DNA from 2 places in the Stenotrophomonas forensis genome. Region 2 is predicted to be linked to the other one. Evidence: riboswitches for the same ligand, from Rfam matches in the RefSeq annotation. Region 2 holds a riboswitch; the other holds the start of a gene.
What was found. Region 2 has a riboswitch for glycine ahead of gcvP (aminomethyl-transferring glycine dehydrogenase). Riboswitches for the same ligand answer to the same signal wherever they lie in the genome.

Region 1: another riboswitch for glycine. It lies ahead of K5L94_RS19740 (trimeric intracellular cation channel family protein); the one in region 2 lies ahead of gcvP (aminomethyl-transferring glycine dehydrogenase).

Annotation. Positions count from the first base shown of each region.
Region 1 is NZ_CP082270.1:4,303,339-4,308,729, forward strand. Features, by position in the region: gene K5L94_RS19720 (NYN domain-containing protein) at 1-27, opposite strand, end outside; gene K5L94_RS19725 (NAD(P)/FAD-dependent oxidoreductase) at 151-1,431, shown strand; gene K5L94_RS19730 (nuclear transport factor 2 family protein) at 1,514-1,945, opposite strand; gene K5L94_RS19735 (GIY-YIG nuclease family protein) at 2,017-2,292, opposite strand; glycine riboswitch at 2,333-2,422, shown strand; glycine riboswitch at 2,436-2,539, shown strand; gene K5L94_RS19740 (trimeric intracellular cation channel family protein) at 2,624-3,241, shown strand; gene K5L94_RS19745 (MdtA/MuxA family multidrug efflux RND transporter periplasmic adaptor subunit) at 3,527-4,693, shown strand; gene K5L94_RS19750 (multidrug efflux RND transporter permease subunit) at 4,690-5,391, shown strand, end outside.
Region 2 is NZ_CP082270.1:3,589,056-3,594,446, reverse strand. Features, by position in the region: gene gcvP (aminomethyl-transferring glycine dehydrogenase) at 1-1,830, opposite strand, end outside; glycine riboswitch at 1,893-1,995, opposite strand; gene K5L94_RS16655 (multidrug effflux MFS transporter) at 2,296-3,522, shown strand; gene K5L94_RS16650 (siderophore-interacting protein) at 3,664-4,560, shown strand; gene K5L94_RS16645 (hypothetical protein) at 4,643-5,035, shown strand; gene K5L94_RS16640 (M2 family metallopeptidase) at 5,157-5,391, opposite strand, start outside.

The sequences.
Region 1 (5,391 bases), 710 kb from region 2:
GGCGATGCGCTTTTCCGGTTCGCTCATGGGCTCCTCACGGGCGGTTGCCTGAACCCGAGTATCGCCGATCCACGCGGGCGCTGACGTGACAGGCGGCCGCCGTGCGAAGATGCCAGGCGCTTCCCCCAATGCCCCCACTGGAGTGAGTCGATGAGTCGTGAGCGCGTTCCCCACCTGGTCGTTGTCGGCGGTGGTTTTGCCGGTCTCTGGGCCACCCGCGCCCTGGCCCGCGAGCGCATACGCATCACCCTGGTCGACCGCCGCAACCATCACCTGTTCCAGCCGCTGCTGTACCAGGTGGCCACCGCCGGCCTGTCCGCGCCGGATATCGCGGCACCGCTGCGCCATATCCTTGGCCACCAGCGCAATGTGGAAGTCCGCCTCGGCGAAGTGGTGGCCATCGACAAGCAGGCCCGGCAGATCCGCATGGCCGATGGCAGCATGCTGGACTACGACAGCCTGCTGCTGGCCACCGGCGCCACCCACGCCTACTTCGGCAACGACCAATGGGCCGATGATGCGCCCGGCCTGAAAACCCTGGACGATGCCATCGCCCTGCGCCGCAAACTGCTGCTGGCGTTCGAGCGTGCCGAGGCCGAACCGGACCCGGCAAAAAAGGCCGCCTGGCTGAGTTTCGCCATCGTCGGCGGCGGCCCCACCGGTGTCGAACTGGCAGGCACGCTGGCCGAAATTGCACGGCACACGCTGCGCAACGAGTTCCGCCACATCGACCCGGCCAGCGCCAAGGTGCGGTTGGTCGAAGCCGGCCCGCGCGTGCTGTCCTCGTTCCCCGAAGTGCTTTCGCTGAAGGCGCGCCGGCAGCTGGAAAAGCTGGGCGTGGAAGTGCTGACCGGCACCCCGGTGAGCAGCATCGACAGCCAGGGCTTCATGCTGGGCGAGCAGTTCGTGCCGGCCCGCACCGTGGTATGGGCTGCGGGCGTGGCCGCTTCACCGCTTGCACGCACGCTGGACGTGCCGCTGGACCGCGCCGGACGCGTGCAGGTGCAGCCGGACCTGACCCTGCCCGAGCACCCGGAGCTGTTCGTGGCTGGCGACCTGGCCGCACTGAACCAGGCCAATGGCAAGCCGGTGCCCGGCGTGGCCCCTGCGGCCAAGCAGATGGGCAAGTACGTGGCCGAGGTGATCCGCGCGCGCCTGCACGGCAAGCCCGCGCCCGGTCCGTTCAAGTACGCCGACTACGGCAACCTGGCCACCATCGGCCGCATGGCGGCCATCGTGCACCTGGGCCGGCTGCAGCTGTCGGGCATCCTGGCCTGGTGGTTCTGGCTGGCCGCGCACGTGTTCTTCCTGATCGGCTTCCGCAACCGCATCGTGGTGCTGCTGAACTGGGCGGTGGCGTACTGGAGCTACCAGCGCAGCGCACGCATCATTTTCGGCGATGACCAGGAAGACCGACGGCCAAGGCGGTAGGGCCGCGTGCATGTTCCTGTAGAGCCGAGCCATGCTCGGCTGCGCTTCGCGCGGATTGCAGAAGCCGAGCGTAGGCTCCGCTCTACTGCGCCTTCGGCTTCGGGTACCACAGCGCGTTGACGATGACCCAGCGCTGGTCGAAGCGCCCCATGTGGAAGTAGTCGACGAACCACGGGGTTTCCAGTCGCACCGAGGCCGCGTTGCCGGTCACGTCCAGCACCGTGCAGCGGCGGTCCCATTGATCCTTTGGAGTCTTCAGCGCGCCCTGCTTCGTCAGCGAGACCAGCTCTTCCTTCGACATGCGGCGCAGGCCCAGGCGTTCGTCGGGGGTATCGCCGAGCACCGCGCGCTTGGCCAGGTCCGGATGCAGGGAACGGGCGACGCGCTGCGGATCGGCTTCAAGCTGGCCATCGACGTAGTCGTGGCAGGTGGCTTCGATGGCCGCGATCGTGGCCGGGTCGGCGGCGGGACTCGTTGATGCGGAAAGAGCGAGCAGCAGGGCAATCGTGGACATCCGGGTCTCCAGCTCTGGGCGCGGGGCGATCATCGCATGGGCCGGGCAGCCCATCCACGCATGGCGTGGATCTACAGAAGCGTCCCGGCAGGTGCCTGCAGCCAGGCCAGCTTGCGTTCGCGCGGCTGCTGCTTGAGCTGCCATTCGGCGCGCGAAGCGGCGGCCCGGTCCGGGTACTCGCGCACGGCCAGCACCCGCAGCGGCGGGCGGGCCCGGGTGTAGCGGGCGCCCTTGCCAGCCCGGTGGGCGGCGAATCGCGCGTCCACGTCGGTGCTGATGCCGGCGTAATAGCTGCCATCGCGGCATTCGAGCAGGTACAGGAACCACGGGCGGAGGGACGGGGCCATGGCCGGATTATGCCGTGCTGCACTGCAGCGGATATACTGGCGCCCGAATGCAGGAGAGAGGCGCCGCGCTGGCGCCCGCCGAAGGCGCAGGCTCCCATGATCGCTCAGGCCGGTGGGCTGGAATCCCACCAACCATGCATTCGACTCGCCGAGCTGGAGAGAGGTCACCGGGCACGCCCGGGACGATCCGCCGAAGGGGCACGCGGCCAACGCCGCTGAACTCTCAGGCAAAAGGACAGCGGGAGCGGCACCGGTCATCGTCATCCCGTCATTGCGCATGCAGGGGCGGTAGTCGCGCATGGCCGGCCCCACCGCGCCCGGAGCCTGCCCCATGCTGCTGTCCATCATCTACCTGATCGCCATTTCCGCCGAAGCCATGACCGGCGCGCTGTCTGCCGGCCGCCGCCGCATGGACCTGTTCGGCGTGGTCATGATCGCCTGCGTCACCGCCCTCGGCGGCGGTTCGCTGCGCGACATCCTGCTCGGCCACTATCCACTGGGCTGGGTGAAGCATCCCGAGTACCTTGCCTTCACCGTATGCGCGGCGCTGATCGCCACCTGGGTGGCGCGCTGGATGCACCACTTCCGCCGCACCTTCCTGGTGCTCGACGGGCTGGGCCTGATCGCCTTCACCCTGATCGGCTGCTCGATCGCGCGCGAGGCCGGCCATGCCACGCCCATCGTGCTGATCGCCGGCATGCTGACCGGTGCCTTCGGCGGCGTGCTGCGCGACATCCTCTGCAACGAGGTGCCGCTGATCTTCCAGAAGGAGCTGTACGCGATCATTTCGCTGCTGACCGGTGCGGTGTACCTGTTGCTGCTGCACTGGGGCGTGGCCGACGCGACCGCGATCCTGTGCTGCCTCGGCGGCGGTTTCGCGCTGCGCCTGCTGGCGATCCACTACCGCTGGGAAATGCCGAAGTTCGTCTATCACGACGAAGTGCATTGATTGCTTGACGGTAGTGCCGGCCGCTGGCCGGCAACACGGCACACGCCCGCAGATTCCAGCCGGTTGCCGGCCAGCGGCCGGCACTACCGCTTGCGTTGCATGACGTTGGTCATGCGGCATTGGCCGGAGTGATTGGCTACCATTGTCACCCCGTCGCTGCTGCGACGGCATCCAGCCACGCCGCGCCCGCGGCCCCGCCAGACACTCCCTCCCCGTTGCCCGTGGTTGCCGTGTACGCGCCGACGGGCCCGCATGACCCTGCGCGCGCAGGGCGCAGGATGCCCCATGTCTGTCGCCGAAAGTTCCCGTTTCCGCCGTGCCCGCCCGTTATGGGTGGTGCTGGCTATCGCCCTCGTCGCCCTTCTGGCGTGGTGGCTGTGGCCCCGGAACGACGCCGGCAGCAGCGACGGTGCGCCGGTCAAGACGGTGCCGGTACGCGTGGCGCGCGCCAGCGCCGAGCCGCTGGCGCTGCGCTTGAAGGCGGTCGGTACGGTCACCCCGCTGCACAGCGTGGTGGTACGCAGCCGTGTGGATGGCGAGCTGCTGCGCCTGCACTTCCAGGAAGGCCAGCAGGTCAAAGCAGGCGACCTGCTGGCACAGATCGATCCACGCCCGTATGAGGTGAAGCTGGCACAGGCCCAGGGTACCCAGCAGCAGAACCTGGCCGAGCTGGAGAACGCCGAACGCCAACTGCAGCGCTACCGCGAACTGCAGAAGCAGAACTACGTATCCGGGCAGGAACTGAGCGACCAGCAGAGCAAGGTGCGCCAGCTGCAAGGCCGCCGCCTCAGCGACCAGGCCTCAGTTGACGAAGCCCGACTGCAGCTGCAGTACACCCGCATCACCGCACCGGTCAGTGGCCGCGTCGGGCTGCGCCGGTTGGACGTGGGCAACCTGGTGCGCTCCAGCGATGCCGAAGGCCTGGTGACGCTGGCGCAGACCGCGCCGATCAGCGTGCTGTTCACCGTGCCCGAACCTGAGCTGCCCGCGCTGCTCGATGCCGTGCAGGCGCAACCGGCGCTGGCAGTGGAAACCTGGGACCGCGAAGAACGCCGGCAACTGGCCCGCGGCTCGCTGTCCAGCGTCGACAACCGCATCGATACCACCACCGGCACGCTGAAACTGCGTGCGCACTTCGACAACCACGATCTGGCGCTGTTCCCCAACCAGTTCGTCAACGTACGCCTGCGGCTGGGCGAGCAGCCCGCCCTGCTGATTCCCGATGCCGCCGTACAGTTCGGCAGCCAGGGCAACTACGTGCATGTCGTCGGCAAGGACAACAAGGCGCAGCGCCGCAACGTGGTGCTTGGGCCTGCCGATGACGGCCGCGTGGCCGTGCGCTCGGGGCTGGCTGCGGGCGATCAGGTGGTGATCGAAGGCATCGACGGACTGGAAGACGGAACGGCGGTGGAGATCATCGCCGAGGAGGCCGCGACCAGGGCTGGCACATGAATCTCTCGCGCGCGTTCATCCTGCGTCCGGTCGCCACCACGCTGCTGATGGTGGCGCTGCTGCTGTCGGGCATGCTGGCCTATCGCCTGCTGCCGGTGGCGGCACTGCCGCAGGTCGATTACCCGATCATCCAGATCACCACGTTGTACCCCGGTGCCAGCCCGGAACTGACCACACGCACCATCACCGCGCCGCTGGAGCGCCAGCTCGGGCAGATCCCCGGCCTGAAGCAACTATCGTCGACCAGTTCCGGCGGCGCGTCGGTCATCACCCTGCAGTTCGGGCTGGAGGTGTCGCTGGGCGTGGCCGAACAGGACGTGCAGGCCGCGATCAATGCGGCAGGGAGCTTCCTGCCCGGCGACCTGCCGGTGCCACCTGTCTACCGCAAGGTCAATCCAGCCGATACGCCGATCCTGACCTTGGCAGTGACCTCACAAGGCCTGTCACTGCCGCAGGTGCACGATCTGGTGGATACGCGCATTGCCCAGCGCCTGGCGCAGTTGCCCGGCGTCGGCCTGGTCAGCCTGGCCGGTGGCCAACGCCCGGCCGTGCGCATCCAGGCCAATCCGGCGGCACTGGCCGCCAACGGCCTGGGCATGGACCACATCCGCACTGCCATCGCCGCCGCCAACGTCAACCTGCCCAAGGGCAGCTTCGATGGCCCGATCCGCGCGGTGATGCTCGACGCCAACGATCAG
Region 2 (5,391 bases):
GCCGCACATCTGCGCCGAGGCAGGGTTGGTGCCATGCGCCGAGTCCGGAATCAGGCAGATATCGCGATGACCTTCGCCGCGCGAGCGGTGGTAGGCGCGGATCGCCAGCAGGCCGGCGTATTCGCCCTGCGCGCCGGAGTTCGGCTGCAGGCTGACCGCGTCGTAGCCGGTGCACTCCACCAGCATCGCTTCCAGCGTATCGATCAGTTCCTTGTAGCCCAGCGCCTGGTCGGCCGGCACCAGCGGATGGATCTGCGAGAACTCCGGCCAGGTCACCGGAATCATCTCGGCGGTGGCGTTGAGCTTCATGGTGCACGAGCCCAGCGGGATCATCGTGCGATCCATCGCCAGGTCCTTGTCGGCCAGCGAACGCAGGTAGCGCAGCAGTTCGTGCTCGCTGTGATGGGTGTTGAACACCGGGTGGGTCAGGAACGCGGACTGGCGCTGCAGGCCGGCCGGCAGCGCATCGGCGGTGCTGGCATCCAGCGCGTCGACATCCAGTGCGGCACCGAATACGGCAGCCACGGCAACGATGTCGGCGCGGGTGGTGGTCTCGTCCAGGCTGATGCCGACCGAGTCGCTGTCGATCGCGCGCAGGTTGTAACCGGCGGCGCGGGCCTTGGCGTGGATCTCATCGGCGTGCACGCCGGTGACATGCAGGGTGTCGAAGAAGTCGCCACCGACCTGCACGCCGGCCGTGCGCAGCGCCGCGGCCAGGATCGAGGCCAGGCGGTGGGTGCGGCGGGCGATGCGGGTCAGGCCGTCCGGGCCGTGGTAGACGGCGTACATCGACGCCATCACCGCCAGCAGCACCTGCGCGGTGCAGATGTTGGAGGTGGCCTTCTCGCGGCGGATGTGCTGCTCGCGGGTCTGCAGGGTCAGGCGATAGGCCGGGTTGCCCTGCGCATCGACCGAGACGCCGATCAGGCGGCCCGGCATCGAACGCTTGTAGGCATCACGGCAGGCCATGAAGGCAGCGTGCGGGCCACCGAAGCCGAACGGCACGCCGAAACGCTGGCTGTTGCCGACCACGATATCCGCACCCCATTCGCCCGGGGCGGCCAGCAGGGTCAGCGCCAGCAGGTCGGTGGCCACGGCCACCAGGCCGCCGCGTGCGTGCACGGCATCGACCAGCGCCTTGTAGTCGCCGACCTGGCCGAAGGTGTCCGGGTACTGCAGCAGCAGGCCGAAGGCTTCCGCTTCCAGTGCCTCGGCCGGGGTGCCGACGCGCAGCACGATGCCCATGGGCTCGGCGCGGGTGCGCAGCAGTTCCAGCGTCTGCGGGTGCACGGCGTCGTGCACGAAGAAGGTGTCCGACTTCGACTTGGCCGAACGCTTGGCCAGGGTCATTGCTTCAGCGGCGGCGGTGGCTTCGTCCAGCAGCGAGGCGTTGGCGATTTCCATGCCGGTCAGGTCGGCGCACAGGGTCTGGAAGTTGATCAGCGCTTCCATGCGGCCCTGCGAGATTTCCGCCTGGTACGGGGTGTAGGCGGTGTACCAGGCCGGGTTTTCCAGGATGTTGCGCAGGATCACGTTCGGCGTGTGGGTACCGTAGTAGCCCTGGCCGATGAAGCTGCGCAGCACGGTGTTCTTGTCGGCGATCGCACGGATCTTCGCCAGTGCCTGCACTTCGGTCATCGATTCGGGCAGTGCCAGCGGTGCGGGCGACTTGATCTTGGCCGGCACGATGGCATCGGTCATCGCATCCAGCGACGCGTGGCCGACGACGTCGAGCATCTGCGCGATCTCGGCATCGTTGGGGCCGATGTGGCGCTCGACGAACGCGGAATGGTGCTCGAGCTCACGCAGGGAAGGGGTGTTCTGGGACATGGCGAAGGATCCGTCAGGAAAGGGCACACGCACGGGCACAAGCCGCCGGTCGGCGGTCTGCGGGGCGCCCCTCTGTCCTTTTGCCTGAGAGTTTGGAAGTGCGGCTGGCCGCAGCTTCGTGCCCCTTCGGCGCCGGATCGAACCGGTCTCTCCAGAGTTGTGTTACGGGTGGTATCGGGCCTGAGCGATTACGGGCGTTGCGCCTTCGGCAGCGGTGTTCCGCTTCTCCCACCGTGTTGCCCGCCGATTATAGCCCGTCGCGGGCCCGTGGGCCGCCCCCGGCGGGTGCGGCCGCGCCTGAATGGCCGATGGCCCGTCCGTACGTTTTGTGCACTGCTGCATGGCATCGGGCGCAATCCCCACCTATGATGGGCGGATACCCGAATTCATCTGGCGCCGTCCCTGCTGCAGGGGGACCGGCGCCCGCCGTGCGTGCCACGCATGGCCCTGCCGGACGCCTTCCCCATGACCGCCGCTGTTGCTCCTTCCACCCGCCGCATGGCCCTGCTGCTCGCCGGCCTGGCCATGTTCGGTCCGTTCTCGATCGACACCATCTTCCCGGCCTTCCCGCAGCTGGCCCAGCGCCTGGCGGTGGACGAGGTGGCGGTGCAGCAGACCATCAGCGTGTACCTGCTGTTCTACGGCCTGATGAGCCTGGCGCACGGCCCGCTGTCCGATGCCTGGGGCCGCAAGCGGGTGATCCTCGGCGGCCTGGTGGTGTTTGTCGGCGCCTCGGTCGGCTGCGCGCTGTCCACCGACCTGACCACGCTGCTGGCGTTCCGCGCGCTGCAGGGCCTGTCGGCGGGTGTCGGCATGATCGTCGGCCGCGCGGTGATCCGCGATCTCTACCACGGCCATGACGCGCAGCGGCTGATGAGCCAGGTGTCGATGCTGTTCGGCATCGCCCCGGCGATCGCGCCGATCATCGGCGGCTGGATCCTGCTCAGTGGCGCGGGTTGGCCGCTGATCTTCTGGTTCCTGGTGGTGTTCGCACTGGTGCTGCTGGCGGCCACCGCACGCTTCCTGCCGGAAACGCATCCGGTCGAGGCGCGGGTGCCGCTGTCGCCGCGGGTGCTGATGCGCGACTACGTGCGCATCGGCTTCAATCCACGTTTCCTGCGCCTGGCGCTGGCCGGCAGCATCGGCTTCGGCGGCATCTTCCTGTACATCTCCTCGGCGCCGGTGTTCGTGATGCAGCATCTGCATCTGGGCGAGGGCGGATTCGCCTGGCTGTTCATTCCGACCATCGGCGGCATGACCACCGGCTCGTTCCTGTCCGGGCGCATGGCCGGGCACGCCACGCCCACCCGCCAGGTCGCCATCGGTTTCGCGCTTTGCGCATTGTCGGCACTGCTGAACGTCGGCTACGTGGCACTGGCGCCGCAGTTCGTGCTGCCGTGGGCGGTGCTGCCGATTTTCCTGGGTGGCATGGGCATGGCGCTGATCTTCCCGATCCTGGCGCTGGCGGTGCTGGACATGTACCCGCATCAGCGTGGCCTGGCGTCTTCGCTGCAGGCCTTTGCGCAGCTGATGATCAGCACCGTGGTGGCGGGCGTGGTATCGCCGCTGCTCAGTGCCAGCCCGTTGCACCTGGCACTGGGCCAGGCCGCCTTTTTCGCCCTCGGTTTCGTGTTCTGGTACTGGGAACACCAGCGCGAACGCGTGGCGCAGGCAGCCTGCACGGGCCATTGAGCAGCGCGCAGGGGTAGGGCGGGGCGCGATGCCTGCAACCCTTGCGACCGAACACCACCGGATTAGGCTGGGGACTCCAGCCAGCCGGTGCAGGGGTGCACGACAGCCAGCCGATCCAATGTCGTTGCATGAGGTTCCCCCATGGCTGCGCAGCAGACCTACCGCCTGTTCGAGGTGGCGCTGAAAGAGCGCCGCGTGCTTTCCCCTTCGCTGGACCGCATGGTGTTCACCGGTGCCGACGTGGCACGGATGAAGACCGAAGGCCCGGACCAGCGGATCAAGGTGTTCTTCCCCTTGCCCGGCCAGGACCTGCCGCAGGTCCCCAGCGGCGAGGACTGGTACCCGCGCTACCGGGCCCTGCCTGACGACCAGCGCCCTCCGATGCGCACCTACACCATCCGCCAGCTGCGCGCTGAGCAGGGCGAGGTCGACGTCGATTTCGTCATCCACGGCGTGACCGGGCCCGCCTCGCGCTGGGCCATGCATGCACGCCCGGGCGACCGTGTGGTGCTGCTCGCTCCGGATGCCGACTGCGCCGACAGCAGCGAAGGCTGGGAATGGAAGCCGCCGGCCGGTGTGGGCCAGGTGCTGCTGGTGGCCGACGAGACCGCGTTGCCGGCCGTGGCCGGCATCCTGGAGGAACTGGCCGCGCTGGCGGACCCGCCACGCACGCTGGCCCTGCTGGAAGTCGCCCAGGCCGGTGATGCGGTGCCGTTGACCGCGCCGGCCAGCGCCGAACTGGTCTGGCTGCCGCGCGGGCAGGCGGCCTACGGCCAGCCCCTGCTGCAGGCGGTGCAGGAACGCCTGGCAGCGGCCTCGAGCGTGGCCGCCGGCGATGAGCTGGAGGAGATCGACGTCGATGCGCAGATCCTCTGGGAGCAGGCCGATGCCAGCGTGGCCGGGCCGCTGTACGCATGGGTGGCGGGCGAGGCCGGGGCCGTGATGGCGATCCGCCGGCATCTGGTCCGCGACTGCGGGCTGGACCGCCGCGCGATCACCTTCATGGGCTACTGGCGGCACGGCAAAGTACTGGACTGATCGTGCGGGATTGAACGTGCGTGAAGTGGCCCGGCGGGCGGGGTGCGCTATCCTTGCGCCCCCCTCGCCGCGGTACCGCACCATGTCCACCAGCTCCAAGACCCGCCGCGACCAGCGCCGTCGCCAGGAAAAGCAGGCCGCCAACAAGGTTGCAGCCCAGGCCTCGCCGGTGGAGCCGCATGCCGAACTGCGCGACGCGCAGCGCACCCTGCTGGCCGGGGTCGTGCGCCGTGACGGCGAATGGGTGCTGGGCATGGACGGCCGCATCGCTGGCCACAGCGAGAGTGCTGCGCAGGTGCTGGCGCTGATCATGCAGGCCGGTGAACTGCACGAGCGCAACGGCACGCCGGTGCGCCTGATGTACTCCGATGCGCTTCGCGATGCCGCGCAGGCCGAAGCGAAGGAGAAGGGTCAGACCTTCGAGGAATTCAAGGCCGAGCTGGCCGCGGCGATGGCGGCGAAGAAGAACAGCTGACAGGCATTTCGGTAGAGCCGGCCGCTGGCCGGCTGCCGGATGGAATTTCACCGAGCTGTTGCCGGCCAGCGGCCGGCACTACCGGAAAGGGGCGGATCCTCGCGGATCCGCCCCTTCTTTTTTACTTCGCAGGGGCCGCGTTGGCCTGCCAGCCGCACATCTGGCCTTCGTTCTGCTGCTTCAGCCACTCGTTGACCGGGGTGAAGTACTCGATCATCGGGCCGGCATCGAGCTTGTCGGTGCCGGTCAGTTCCTTCAGCGTGGCCTGCCACGGCTGGCTGGCACCCTTGCTCAACATCGCCCAGTACTTCTGGCCGGCTTCCTTGTTGCCGTAGAAGGTGCACTCATGCAGCGGG